DNA from 2 places in the Bacillus sp. z14 (2026) genome. Region 2 is predicted to be linked to the other one. Evidence: riboswitches for the same ligand, from Rfam matches in the RefSeq annotation. Region 2 holds a riboswitch; the other holds the start of a gene.
What was found. Region 2 has a riboswitch for cobalamin ahead of AC4G3O_RS01320 (ribonucleoside-diphosphate reductase subunit alpha). Riboswitches for the same ligand answer to the same signal wherever they lie in the genome.
Positions count from the first base shown of each region.

Region 1: it holds a riboswitch for cobalamin, as region 2 does, so the genes downstream of both, AC4G3O_RS16190 (FecCD family ABC transporter permease) here and AC4G3O_RS01320 (ribonucleoside-diphosphate reductase subunit alpha) in region 2, are expected to answer to the same signal.

Region 1 covers NZ_JBZFQK010000005.1:217,849-225,408, reverse strand. Annotated here, with positions in the region: gene asnB (asparagine synthase (glutamine-hydrolyzing)) at 1-544, shown strand, start outside; gene AC4G3O_RS16215 (C39 family peptidase) at 541-1,392, opposite strand; gene AC4G3O_RS16210 (gamma carbonic anhydrase) at 1,496-2,026, opposite strand; gene AC4G3O_RS16205 (alpha/beta hydrolase) at 2,137-2,940, shown strand; gene AC4G3O_RS16200 (tetraprenyl-beta-curcumene synthase family protein) at 2,963-4,045, shown strand; gene AC4G3O_RS16195 (LLM class flavin-dependent oxidoreductase) at 4,073-5,074, shown strand; cobalamin riboswitch at 5,123-5,268, shown strand; gene AC4G3O_RS16190 (FecCD family ABC transporter permease) at 5,447-6,499, shown strand; gene AC4G3O_RS16185 (ABC transporter ATP-binding protein) at 6,493-7,284, shown strand; gene mnmM (tRNA 5-(aminomethyl)-2-thiouridylate-methyltransferase MnmM) at 7,326-7,560, opposite strand, start outside.
Region 2 covers NZ_JBZFQK010000001.1:295,401-302,960, forward strand. Annotated here, with positions in the region: gene AC4G3O_RS01315 (ribonucleotide-diphosphate reductase subunit beta) at 1-639, opposite strand, end outside; gene AC4G3O_RS01320 (ribonucleoside-diphosphate reductase subunit alpha) at 656-2,920, opposite strand; cobalamin riboswitch at 3,088-3,269, opposite strand; gene AC4G3O_RS01325 (DEAD/DEAH box helicase) at 3,356-5,596, opposite strand; gene AC4G3O_RS01330 (YueI family protein) at 5,762-6,217, opposite strand; gene AC4G3O_RS01335 (manganese-dependent inorganic pyrophosphatase) at 6,597-7,523, opposite strand.

The DNA of each region.
Region 1 (7,560 bases), on a different contig from region 2:
TCCGTTCTACGCAGAAACACCCGAATATGATGATGTGAGCAGAATGCAGTATATTGATATTCATACATGGCTGCGCGGAGATATATTAGTAAAAGCTGATAAGATGACGATGGCACATTCTCTTGAGCTTCGAGTGCCATTCCTTGATAAAAAAGTATTTGAGGTGGCATCCGGAATTCCAACTGATTTAAAAACTGCTCATGGAACGACCAAATATATACTTAGAAAAGCTGCAGAGGGAATCATTCCTGACCATGTATTAAATCGTAAGAAACTTGGTTTTCCAGTCCCTATCCGTCATTGGTTAAAAAATGAAATGTATGAATGGGCGATTACAATAATAAAAGAAAGCCAAACAGATCATTTGCTGGATAAGCAAGTCATTATGAATCTGTTCAATAATCATGTTACAGGTAAAGCGGATAATAGCCGTAAACTATGGACTGTATTGGTATTTATGATATGGTACTCTGTATATGTCGAAGAAAAATATCCTTTCCAGGCATTAGCTGAAAAGGATATGATAAGTGACCCAATCCATTAATCTTTATAGGTTATAGCCTGTTTTCCCATTTGCACCCACGCTTTTTCAAAATCAGCGGAGGGTGCTTTTTTATTTTTAATTCCTGTTAAGGGATCGTTAAAATAAATATAATGCTGATCATATCCCGTTACTACGACAGAATGCTCCTTATAAGTAATCGATATTTTCCCATTTGGTGTTTTCCAAGTATGGAAATAGGATGGATCCAGTTTTTCATAGGCTGTATTTATGATAACCCAGACGGGCCGATTGGTTGAGAGATACTTTTTGATTTGGTTGAAATCTCCATTGGTAAAATCGATTATTTTGCCAGGCATATAATGCTCAGCAAGTTTTTTTATAGGCTTATGATACACTCCGAGGCCAGGTTTATTAGTTGAATACATATCTCCAATAAATCCATCATTAGGATCACCGTAATGGATTTCACCATTTATTTTTTTTATTTTAGCTGGATTTTTTTTTATTTGCTGGGCAAGTTTTAATTTATCAGCATCCAATCCGGAATATTGAAGAAGCATAGCCAGGCTGGTTACTTCACATCCTCTTGGGAGCTCGGGCAGCTGTTTAACGATTGGCACATCAAGAAGTACTTTATCTTTGGCAGGAGGTTTTGCAGGTCGATTATCTTTGGTAATAGAAGTTGTTAAGCTTACTGACTTATCAATCATATTATTAATTTGATGAGCAAAGGAGTAATTTGAGTTATAGACCTTCCAGCCTGTATACAGGAAAGTGCCTATCAAAGAGATAACAATCAAAATAGATAGTGGCTGATATTGACGCCATAGGACCAAAATGATTGAAATGATACCAAATAACATGAAAATCAAAATGAAAGTATTCATAATCCTACTCCTGAAATTGATTTTAAAAAGGTGTATCATTTATAGCTAAATAATAAAGGGAATGGGTATACAATAAAGAGTATACCCTAATGAGGAATGATAATTAGTTATTCTCTTTTAAAGGTTGTATACTTGAATAATAGCGTGCTTTTTCTGCGTATTCCTTATTTATTCTTTCCATGTCTTTACGATCATCATCTGTTAATTCACGAATTACTTTAGCAGGTCTGCCGAAAGCGAGTGTGTTTGGTGGGATTTTTTTACCTTGAGATACTAAACTGCCTGCACCGATGAAGGCACCTTCTCCTATTTCAGCTCCGTCAAGAATAATGGAGCCCATCCCAATCAAAGCATTTTTCTTCACATGGCAACTATGGAGAATGACTTGATGGCCTATCGTCACATTATCTTCCAGTACCAATGGGTTGTTGGGACTTTGATGGAGGACTGAGTTATCTTGAATATTAACATTTTTACCGATAATCACAGGAGCGACATCACCTCTAATGACTGTGTTAAACCAAACACTTGAATTTTCACCGATTGTGACATCACCGCTGACAACTACATGATCTGCTAAATAAGCAGTTTGATCGATAGAAGGAATTTTATCTATATATTGATATAATTTCATTACAAAACCTCCGTTTTCTACTGTAAAATAGATAGTTAATAAAAGTGTACATATAAAGCGGTACAGTGTAAATAAAATAAAGCTAAACATCATACAGGAGGAGTTCATCTATGAAAAAGTGGGAAGCTGAGGGGAAAGCCTATGGTGTAATCGTGATTGTTCACGGCGCCATGGAGCATTCAGGCAGATATAAATGGTTAATTGAAAGATGGCTATCAGAAGGGTATCACGTAATTATTGGAGATTTGCCAGGTCAGGGAATGACTTCACGTGCAAATCGAGGGCATATTGACTCATTTGAGGATTATATTGATGAGGTTGATTCATGGGTGAACGAGGCTTATACATTTGGTTTGCCAGTATTCATGCTGGGTCATAGCATGGGAGGACTCATCATCATTAACATGCTTCAACTTAAAGAATATAATTTAGCGGGTATTATCCTATCTTCACCATGCTTTGGAACATTAATTCACCCTCCAAAATTACTTGAATCCATGTCAAAGGTTTTAAATCTTGTTTATCCTACATATAAAAAACCTTCAGGATTAACGGTTGAAATGGCAACGAGAAATCCAGAAGTTATTGAATTTGATTTGAACGATTCACTCTACATCACAAGTGTATCAGTCAGATGGTATCGTGAATTAATTTCAGCTATGAAGGATGCCTTTGATTTTGATGAGGATTTCCCGGATATTCCTGTTCTTGTTATGCAGGCAGGGGACGACAAAATAGTGGACAAGGCTATGGTTAGAGAATGGTTTAACTACTTTCCGGCATCCGAAAAGCATTATAAAGAATGGCCTAAGCTGTATCATGAAATATTTAATGAGCCAGAGAGAGAAGATGTATTTCTATATGCAAAGAGCTTTATTGAAGCGAGATTGCGCAATATAGGGTATATCGTTTAAGGGGTTAGGAGATGGGACACAAATGAAATTACCCACTAGTGATATCAGCTTAGTAAAGAATGTATACAGAAATGTATTTCCGGTTGTTCATCGGGAACTCGCGAGTTGGCAGGCAAAGGCAGAAAAAATCCCTAATGAAGAGCTGCGTACACAGGCCTTATCCAGTATTGCCCACAAAACTTTCCATTGCGAGGGTGGTTCTATATTAGCTCTCGCAGCAGGTGAAAAAAAAGATGATGTCATTCGATTTATTGTTGCGTATCAAACCATCAGTGATTATCTTGATAATCTATGTGACCGCAGTACCTCACTTGATCCTAATGATTTTACGCTATTGCATCAATCAATGAAGGATGCTCTTAATCCGGAGGCCTTGACGAGAAATTATTATGAACTCAGAGAGGAGCAGGAAGATGGCGGGTATTTAGTCGAGTTAGTAAAAACCTGTCAATCTGTTCTTTCAAATATGGTGCATTACGAACATATCGAGCCTTATTTGAAAAAGCTTTGCACCTTTTATTGTGATTTACAAATACATAAGCATGTTACGTGGGAAGAACGGGTACATAGATTAGAAACCTGGTTCAATGAAAATAAACAGCAGCTTCCAGAAGGTTTGTCATGGTATGAATTCAGTGCTTGTGCAGGATCTACTCTGGGCATCTTTTGTTTAGTTTCATATGCAGTGCGTGATAATTTTACTGAACATTTGGGGAAAGACATATATGAATCTTATTTTCCTTATGTGCAAGGATTGCATATTATGTTGGACTATTTTATTGATCAGGAGGAGGATCGCCAAGGCGACGATTTAAATTTCTGTTTTTATTACGAAACGGAAGAGCAACTGATTGATAGACTTTGTTATTTTGTTGAAAAAGCCAATTTAGATGTCACAAAAATACCGGACAGCAAGTTCCACAGCATGATTAACCAGGGATTATTGGGTATTTATCTAGCCGATTCCAAGGTGAAAGACCAGTTGTCGGTTAAGCAATATACTAAAAAAATGTTAAGCCTGGGTGGCCGTTCAGCGTATTTCTTTTATTGGAATAGTAAGCTGTATCATGCGTTTAAGAGAATGAAAAAGAATAGGCGAGTCTAGCATTCAATACTAAGGGGATGGAGCAGAATGGTGAAATTAAGTATTCTAGACCAGTCACCGCGCTCTGTTGGAGAGCCTTCAGAGCAGGCACTTGCTAATACGGTCAAACTGGCAAAATTGGCTGAGGAGTGGGGATACTCAAGATTTTGGGTCAGCGAGCATCATGATAGTCAAGGCTTGGCAGGATCTTCGCCTGAGATATTGGCAACATGGATTGCTGCTCAAACAGATAAAATAAGAGTTGGAACAGGCGGTGTTATGCTGCCTCACTACAGTGCTTATAAAGTAGCTGAAAACTTCAGAGTATTATCTGGTTTAGCTCCAGGAAGAATAGATTTGGGAATCGGCAGGGCTCCTGGAGGGATGCCAAGAGCAACGCGAGCGTTGCAGGAGGGGAGAGTACAGGAACTGCATCGTTTTCCTGACCAGGTAGATGAGTTATCCTGGTATCTCTATGATCAAATACCGGAATTGCATCCTCTATATGGGTTATCGGCGACACCTACCATTACATCTCCGCCGGAATTGTGGATGCTTGGATCTAGTTCATCTAGCGCAGCTCTTGCAGCTCATAAGGGTATACCCTATAATTTTGCTTTGTTTATTAACAGTGAATATGCTGAAGAAAATATGAAGCATTACCATGAAGCATTTCGACCTACAGAGTTAGTACAGAATCCATCAGGTATGGTTACTGTATTTACAGTTTGTGCGGAATCGGACGAAGAGGCAGAATATCTGGCTGGTTCATTGGATTTATCGATGCTGTTTCTTTCACAGGGAATTATAAGAGAGGGAACACCTCACCCAAAAGAAATTCATGAAATGTCATTATCGCAGTTTGAGAAAGCTCGGATTGATTACAACAGAAGCAAGATGATTATCGGTTCTCCTAAAATGATTGGAGAAAAAATTAGAGAGCTGAGTGAACGCTTCTTTACAGATGAAATTATGCTTGTGACAATCACCCATTCATACGAGGCTAAAGAAAACTCCTTCAGATTAATTGCCAAAGAACTGTTGAAATAATAGTGGATTTGCCATTAGTCAATCAATCTATTAGAATAAGAATAAAATCTAATAAATCACTTTAAAAGTGCCTCGGTACACGAGGGTAAAAGGGAAAACGGTTCAAATCCGTTGCAGCCCCCGCTACTGTACTTACTAAATCACAAGTCTGATTTAGTAAAAGCCAGGAAACCTGCTTTTAGAGTTTTAGTACTTATTTTTCGGAGGGAAAAGTAGGCTTATTGTATTCACAGGCGTGAAAAAGTGAATCCTTAGCTCAATACCATCCTGAGCTAAGGATTTTTTATGTGTTGTAGCTTATAATCTTGTTTTAAAGTGCATGAATAATCCGAGGTTCGCCGCCAGGAGTAAAGAGGAATTGAAGTATAAGTTATGAATAATAAAAATAGAACAACCGGTATTTATTTTGGGAGTATCCTGTTTTTGCTGCTCGCTGCGTTGCTCGGCCTGTTTATAGGCAGCGTGGACATGTCATTTAAAGATATTCTTGGGATTCTCTTGAAGAACGTGACCGGCCAGGAATCCTTCTATACCGGTCCAAAAAATATAGAAATGATTATTTGGAATATACGATTACCCCGGGTATTAATCGCTTTATTTGTGGGTGCCTCACTGGCACTTGCCGGTGCTGCCTTTCAGGGGCTTTTGCAAAATCCACTCGCTGATCCATATACTATTGGAATTTCTTCCGGTGCATCGGTTGGGGCAGTGATTGTTCTATTCTTTAATATCGAATTTGCTCTTTTTGGTCAGTTCACATTGCCGCTTGTTGCAATCGTGTTTAGTTTTATAACCTTGTTTATTGTATTTGGTATTACAAAGGCAGCTAGTGTTACCTATGCAAATGAGACCATTATTTTAGCCGGTATAATTATGAATTCATTCATTGGCGCTGTGGTCTCACTTATCATTGCGCTATCCTCAGGAGATCAAATGAGGGAGGTATTAAACTGGCTGATGGGCAGTGTGGCTATGAAAAATTGGGGACACGTCAGTATATTGATTCCCTTTTTTATTATAGGAGCTTCCATAATTTTATATCATTATCGTGAACTAAATGGGATGGCTCTTGGAGATCAATCCGCTCAATATAATGGTATCGATGTGAAACGAAAGAAAATAATCATTATTATCGGGGCTGGACTATTAACGGGTGCAGCAGTTGCCGTATCAGGAGCTATTGGCTTTGTTGGACTGGTTATTCCACATCTTGTTCGCCTTCTTGCTGGTGCTGATCATCGCCACTTACTGCCATTATCCATGATTATTGGAGGTGGATATCTCGTATTGGCTGACTTGATTGCACGTACGATTATCAACCCGCAGGAATTACCAATCGGTGTCATTACTGCCTTAATCGGTGCACCTGTATTTACAATCTTACTGATTAAAGAACGCATAAAAAGAAGGAATTTGACATGTTAACCGTAGAGAGCCTCAGTGCAGGCTATCATAAAAATAAGCAAGTGCTTCAGGACTTTTCTATTAAGGTTGAGAGCGGAGAATTTTTTGCTCTTCTTGGTCCAAATGGAAGCGGTAAGACGACATTGATTAAAAGTATATTGGGAAAAATGGAATATAAAGAAGGGACTTCAATCATTAATGGGAAAAGGACCTCATCCTATAAAACCGGAGAATTGGCTAAAATTGCTGCCGTGTTAAGTCAGGAACATATGGTGGGTATAGATTTTACGGTGGAAGAAATCGTACTATTAGGCAGGTATCCTTATCAGGAGAAGGGATTTTTTAATCATTACCGTAGTGAGGATTACGCAATTGTTGATGAGTGTCTTGCTCAGACAAACACGCTGAAATTTAAGTATACATACTTTTCGTCATTAAGCGGAGGGGAAAAGCAACGTGTCCTTTTAGCAAAGGCTTTGGCCCAGCAGCCAAAGCTCCTGTTTCTCGATGAACCTACAAATCATCTGGATGTAAAGCATACAATCGAATTGTTAAATTTATTAAAGAGGCTCCAGCTTCAAAATGGGCTGACGATTGTCGCCATCCTCCATGATTTAAACATGGCAGCTTTATATGCAGATAGATGTGCTTTGCTTAAGGATGGAAGGAAGGTGGCGGAGGGTGGAATAGATTTACTTTATGATGAAACATTGCTTTCATCTGTATACGAGGTAGATTTGGTAAGTCGCCCTCATCCTATTACGGGAACACCGCAGATCTTTTTTACCCCTGAGAACTTTAAATGATTATATATAAAAAGTGTGAGCATCCATAAGCTCACACTTTTTTAACGTTTTTCGATAGCGATAATAAATGGCGGATTGTTTTTTTGATTCATAAATCGGTATTCCAGCACATGGGCCGTATCCTGTGGAAGCTCTGTAACGAATTTGATTAATTCGTCACGTTCAATGTCTCCGCCGGGATGACCGTGATAGATGACAAGAACTATGATGCCTTCAGGCTCCATAATTTTGAGTAATGACGTTACAGCCTGAATCGTAGTAGGAGCGGTTGTAATA
Region 2 (7,560 bases):
CGTTGAAGTTGCCACCATCTTTTGGTTTCTGGCCAAATTATAAAAGAAAGCAAAGCCTGAGTAAAAGAAGAGCCCTTCTAGGATTACATCATAGATAATCGATTTAAGCAGATTTTCAATTGTTGGGTTTTCTGTGAAATCCCGATAGCCATCAGTAATAAAATCATTTCGTTTACGCAAAATCTCTTCAGTTCTCCAATATTCAAAAACTTCATCTTGCTTGCTTTTCTGGACAATACTTGACAATACATAGGAGTAGGAATGGTTATGAATGACTTCTTGCTGCGCCAGCATAATCATCAATGCATTCAGAGATGAATCGGTCAGATAGTCGGCGACTTTACTGGCATAGTCAGACTGGATACTATCAAGCAATGCCAACAAGCCTATAATTTTTAGAAAGGATTCTTGTTCAATTTCTGAAAGATTTGGAAATTGTTTCGCATCATTCACCATATTAATTTCAAAAGGCGTCCAAAAATTAGATAGCATTACTTTATATTTAGGATATGCCCATGGATAGCGCACATCATCCCAATTTAAAATATTTGAATTTCTGCCATTAATAATACCCGTTAGACTATTCGGTGCTACCCGATCGACTAATTTACGTTTTTCCACTATTGTTTTTGTATCCATTATATTTCCCCCATCCTTATTGGCAGCTTTCGCATTCTTCTATAACAGCGCTTGAAGTAGAACGTACATAGTATGTTGTTTTTAATCCGGTCTCCCATGCAAGCAGATGCAAGTCTAATAAATCACGTGCTTTAATATCATTACGGACATACAAATTAAACGAGATTCCTTGGTCGATATGTTTTTGACGACGTGCATTTTGGAGAATGCTCCATTTTTGGTCAATTAAATAAACGGATTTATAATACCACATTGTCTCCAGATTCAAGTCAGGTGCAGTCACTGGAATACGGTAATTCTTCTTCTCTTCGGAATATTCCCTTCTGAAAATTGGATCAATTCCGGATGTAGAACCGGCAATAATCGCAGTTGAAGAATTTGGTGCTACGGCCATAAGATAGCCATTTCGAATTCCGGATGTATGCACTCTATTTTTCAATTGACTCCAAGCATCTGAATCATAGCCTCTTTGGTCAAAATAAGATCCGGTCTCCCAATCAGATCCTTCAAAAAATGGGTAAGCACCTTTTTCACCAGCTAAATCCACACTTGATTTAATCGTTAAATAAGCGATTTTTTCGTATAATCGGTTACAGTACTCAACGGCTTTCTCTGATTCCCAGGCAATGCCCTCAAGTGCTAATAAATGATGCCAGCCAAATGTCCCAAGTCCTATAGCACGATAATTTTTATTCGTTATATTTGCCTGAATGACCGGGATATTATTTAAATCAATGACATTATCAAGCATTCTCACCTGTATCTTAATTAAGCGTTCAAGGACATCTTCCTTTACAGCTTTGGCAAGGGAGATAGACGAAAGATTACATACAACAAAGTCACCCGGTGTTTTTTCAATAATAATTTTCCCATCCTCGGTTCTTTGTTCAATAACTTTGGTAGCACTTTGATTTTGCATAATTTCCGTACATAAATTACTGCAATATATCATTCCTTTATGGCGATTAGCATTAGAGCGGTTGACCGTATCCCGATAAAACATATAAGGTGTTCCTGTTTCAAGCTGAGAAATCATGATCGCCTTAAACACTTCAATGGCAGGTATTTCTTTTTTGGAAAGCTGCGGATGATTGATACATTCAGTATATTTTTGTCTGAATTGGCCATCCCCTGCTTCTTCATCAAAATAATCTTCAAGAGAATATCCCATTACTTTTCTTACTTCATGCGGATCAAATAAATACCAGGTACCCCGCTCCTTGACCATTTCCATAAATAAATCCGGAATGCAAACACCAGTAAATAAATCATGCGTTCGAAAACGTTCATCCCCATTATTTAAACGCGCTTCGAGGAAGGCAAATATATCCTTATGCCAAACATCCAGATAAACTGCAATGGCACCCTGTCTTTGGCCCAGTTGGTCCACACTGACGGCGGTATTATTTAATTGCTTCATCCATGGTATAACTCCTGAGGAAACACCCTTAAATCCTTTAATATCACTGCCTCGCGCTCTAATTTTCCCTAAATAAACACCTATTCCTCCGCCATTTTTAGATAGATTGGCAATATCGGTGTTTGAATCATAGATACCTTGCAAACTATCATCAACAGTATCGATAAAACAACTGGATAATTGGCCATAGCTTTTCCCAGCATTAGCAAGCGTAGGAGTTGCCACCGTCATATATAGATTGGATAAGGCCCAATATGCTTCTCTTATTAATTTGATTCGCTGTTCTTTAGGCTCATTCATCATTAATGTCATGGCAATAATCATAAACCGTTCCTGAGGAAGTTCATATAAGCTTCCATGATGAGATTTGGCTAAATAGCGATCTGCCAGCGTCCGAATGCCAATATACGTAAACAACTGATCTTTTGATGAATCGATGACTGCTTCGAGTTCATTGATTTCGTCTTCCGTATATTCATTTAACAATGCTGGATTATAAATCCCCATATCAGTCAATAGTTCAACAAGCTGATGAAAGCTCCCATATTTGTGTGTTAAATCATATCCCCGGCTTTTTGAAGCTTTATCATATAACTGGTCTAAATAAATAGTTGCCGCCACAAATGTCCAATCAGGCTCATCAGCAGAGATACGCTCTACGGCGCTTAGTACCAGTAAATTCACCAACTCTTTCTTGCTATAGTCAGACTTATACTCAAGTGCTGTCTTGATTTTTTCTAAGTATTCCTCTGCTGAATAAATAGATGTATAGGAACTAACACATTCCTTTATGTATGTTTCTATGCTTTTTAAATTTATGACTTCCAGACTTGCATAGTTTGATTCGTAAGATACTGCCATACTAATTTCCCCCTTATTGTTTGCCGATAAATCGATTAAAAACGTCTGTTCCCTCCACGCAAAAAATCCCATTGCCTAAAAATAAGCAATGGGAAAAGAAATAATAACAAGATTGAACTGTTCAATATTGCTATTTCATCCGTTCCACCCTCATTGCTCCCGATAAAGGCAAACCAGTGAAAAAGGCAGGTCTCCTGACTCATGCTTCGCTTTACTCTAAGTCCTTCCCATAGATTTCTCTACAGTGGTTTACTTATTTCATCAGCATTTACAGTTGCGGGTACAGTTCCGGATTTTAACCGGATTCCCTATTAAGTCGTAATACGACACCTTAAACACGTTAAAATCAATATATAGTATTTTAGATATAAAATGATAACAACATATAGAATTATAAATCTTATATGTGAAAATAGCAACTAAAATTCCGACAATTTATTTAGGCAATTGCTGGAGAAATTGATTGATAAATGCTTCGGATTCCAATCGAATTCCAATGTATGGCGGATGAACACGTTTATTGGCTTCAAGAGGAACCCCCAACCACAATACTTTTTGGTCAAGGATGACAAATGTGAAGCTTGGCCCATTCTGAAGATGGATATCCGGATCCAAATAGGAATGGGAATCTGGAGAATACATCATCAGTCTTGTTCTTGAGTTCCTCGTCTTCACTCTTTGAACAAAATCCGATGATAACACACTGGAATTTGGCAAGGAAAGGATAATGGAAGATTGGGCTTTTTTTAAATCCTGATAGAACCCTTCCAAATTTCTTGCATAAATCCATTGTAATTTTGGATGATGGTTGGCAATCCATTTGCCTATTTGATCCATATTGACCATTTGATTCCGTTTCATTTGATATTGAACGAGCTGATGAAGAGTTTTTGTATGCGAAACTTTTGATTCTATAAACTCCACATCGCTGACATGAATCAGTTTCCCTTTTGTTCTGGTAATTGCAACATTTAACAGCCGTTCACTTTCCCTGCCCGTTAAAAGCATCCCTGCCCGATTTTGCGGATAACTATCTACACTATCAAATACCATTACTTCCCGTTCACTTCCCTGGAAACGATGGACAGTGGCAGCCAATATATCATGCAGGCCGTTCTCTTCCTCATATAGATCTTTAATTAATGTTTCCATCAATTGTGCCTGCGCACGATAAGGGGTTGCATAACCGATTGATTTACTCCCATTGCTGTAGGCTTCATGAATAACCTGAAAGGATAACAATAGATTCATCAAATTCATTCTAGAACCAGAGGAAGTGCCCGTAAAGCAGTGTTCCCCTGTGAAGCTCGTATTTAACAGTACGGAAGCACGATCTACAAAAGGTGTCTTTGAAACGATATCTTTTTTATTTATATGAACACTTGGATGATCGCCAACCAGTGAATTATAAACATATTGGTTCGTAAAAGCGGAGATATCCGGATGCATTCTCCTCTGTTCCTTTAATAAAAACAAATGAGTATGAAGTTTTCCCCCACGTGCAATATCAGCAACACCGGCACGATGGAAGATGTCCTCCTTCAGCCAGCGGTCTACAAGCTCTCCCCTCGAAACCGCAATAGGAGGTAATTGCTTAAAATCCCCACAAATAATACAACGCTTGGCAAGTGCGCCGGCAAAGGCAATTTGCGGGATAAAGGCCATACTGGCTTCATCAATGATAACTAGATCATACTCTTGTTCAAAAATACTCGGGTCCATTGCTGCTTTCGCCAAGGTAGTCCCAACAATGAAGGCATTTTTGACTAAATGAATTTCTTTTTGCCTTATTTTCTCTAAGATTCTGCCCAGTTTTTTTTCAAGGTCAAGAAGCTGCTCCGAGTCACGTACGCTAAAAGACAGAGACAGATCTTTTTTTAGCAGTTTCTTTTCTTCATTAATCGAATCCCTTTCCTTCACTAAATGTCCATCATGACTTTCCAATAATTTAGCCGGCAATATATCCCCATGCATCAGAAGACCCTCACCAGTTTGAGAGCCGTAACGTAAAATATCTCCTTCATGAAAACGATCCGCTCGTTTAACAAATGCCGTAATTTCGGCAAGCAGGACATCCACAGCCTGATTACTGTGAGAGAGAACTAATATACGTTTCTTTTTAAAATATTTATTGGCTGCCGTTCGTGCTAAAGTATACGTTTTTCCTGTACCAGGCGGTCCCCAAACATATGTGACCGGGTTATATTTTGATCTGGCATATAATTCGCGTACCGCGCTTTTACTTGTTTTGTCCGTTCGTTTATCAGGCATGGAAGGCTCCATGATCCGTTTAACCCGACTTCTTTTCCGCTTACTTTTCCTGATATCATCCAGTCTTTCAATCAGCTGATCTAAAAGTTCCCATGGGTCATGATAAATCGTAGCCTCTTCAATCAATTCACCTATTGATTGTTCAAGAGACAGAAGCAAACTATTGCCCTCAGAGGATAGGATTCTGGCATCAAACCGACTCCCGCCCCATTCCAGCTTAGCAATCGTTCCAACAGGTATACGCAAAATACTGGATGACTCAAAATAGTACGTAAAAGAATCACCTGACATAATCTTATTGCCATTCATCAGGTGATAGCGGGTACTTCCATATTTTTTTAAATACTGAATCTCTTCTTCAAGTGCTTCCTGCCATTCTTCAATATACTCTTGTGTTGAATTCATTCTTTGTGCCCCTCAAATCATAAACCTAAATTATCTCTAATTTGATAACTATACCATACAAACTAAAACTAGAATAGTCGATGGCACATACTCACCTAACCGAAACATGCATCCAGACACCGTATTGTTTCTCGTATTAAGGGGTGCACAGTTATGACATTTTGTTTATGATTTTTTTGTAAAGAGTTGCTTAAGTGATTCAAAAAAACCTGTCTTTTTTTCTGTCTCCTCAGTATTAGTTTCTTCCTGTGCCGGTTCTTCTAATGTAATGTTATCGTTATTAATTGCATGATCATAGGCCAATACCAAACCATTAGGTGAATTATAGTCTTTATTGGTCACGATTTTAAATTGAATCCCATGTTCATCTGCTGCTTTAACGAATTTCGATAGATGGGAATAATTAATGTGGCCATTTAAATAAAGCTTAGCGTCCTTATTTTTTTTCAATAGGTCAATAAATCCATGTGGGATTTGTTTTTGAAAAACCTGAGCCTGTGTTAATGCGACAACCACACGTTCACGTAAGCTCCCAAGAAATTCTTTCCGTTCAGCAGGCTTTATTTCTTTAACGCCATGTATCCCTTCCTGTAAGTAATCATCTACTGTTTTCTTATTCATTTTATTTCCTCCTTGAATACTAATTAACATATGTAAATCGTTCTTAACTTGAGCTTATGTATTAGTTTGGTTAAATGCCTTCTCAACGATTCCCTATTCGGAAAACCTGATTATTATCTTTACTATTTTTTGATTGATCTGCCTGCATTATGTATTTTAAAGCTCGCTATTTGTGTACCATTATTGATATGTCCAATCGACACTCTGGATATGAATATATAAAAAGGCACCTGTTAAAAACAGGTGCCTTGTTCGAAAAAATTGAGGCGAGTCACCACACTCCACATAGTGTGTACCATAAGGTATGTGCTCGACTTACACAATTCAGCTCATCGCATATATTAATATAACATCATGCCAGAAATTTTGCAAGTAAAATTTACGATAATGCTTCTGTTAATGCTGGAACTACCTGTTTCTTACGGGAAACAACCCCTTTTAGAACAGCTGTATTATTTACCAATGTTACATGGAAAGCTTTTTCAACAGCTGCAGCTTTATCACCAATAGCAAGGGCAACAGAATCATTTGTTAGGATATCTGTTACAACTAATAGAAATAAATCCAGACCCTTTTCATTAATAGCTGCCTGCATAGCTGCTTCGAGTTCAGCTTGCTTCGCCATTACATCGTTTGTATCAACTGCATTCACTTGTGCAATTTCTACTTTTGATGTGCCCATGGAGAACTCTTTAGCATCCAAAGAAATTAATTCTGCAATAGTTTTCTTGCTTAAATCTGCTCCAGCTTTTAACATTTCCAATCCGTATTCTTCTGCATTAACACCAGCTATTTCAGCCAATTCTTTTGCAGCAGCAACATCTTGCTCCGTGCAAGTTGGAGATTTAAATAATAAAGAATCAGAAATAATAGCGGATAACATTAAGCCAGCTACTTCTTTTTTGATTTGAATTCCGTTTTCTTTGTATAGCTTATTTAAAATGGTTGCTGTACATCCAACCGGCTCAGCACGGTAATACAATGGATCAGCTGTTTCGAAATTTGCAATACGGTGGTGATCAATAACCTCTAATACTCGAACCTGATCGATATCATCCGCACTTTGCTGTCTTTCATTGTGGTCTACAAGAATAACTTCCTGTGTTTCTTCCGCAACCTTCTCAACCAAACGGGGAGCTGCCACTTTAAATGTATCAAGTGCATATTGTGTTTCACCATTAATCGCACCAAGTCGAATCGGTTCTGCTTCAACACCCAACTCTTTTTTTAATTCAGCATAAGCGATTGCTGAACAAATTGTGTCAGTATCTGGATTTTTATGTCCAAAAATCAATACTTTACTCATTTACAAAAACTCCCTTAATATAATATGTACTCCATTT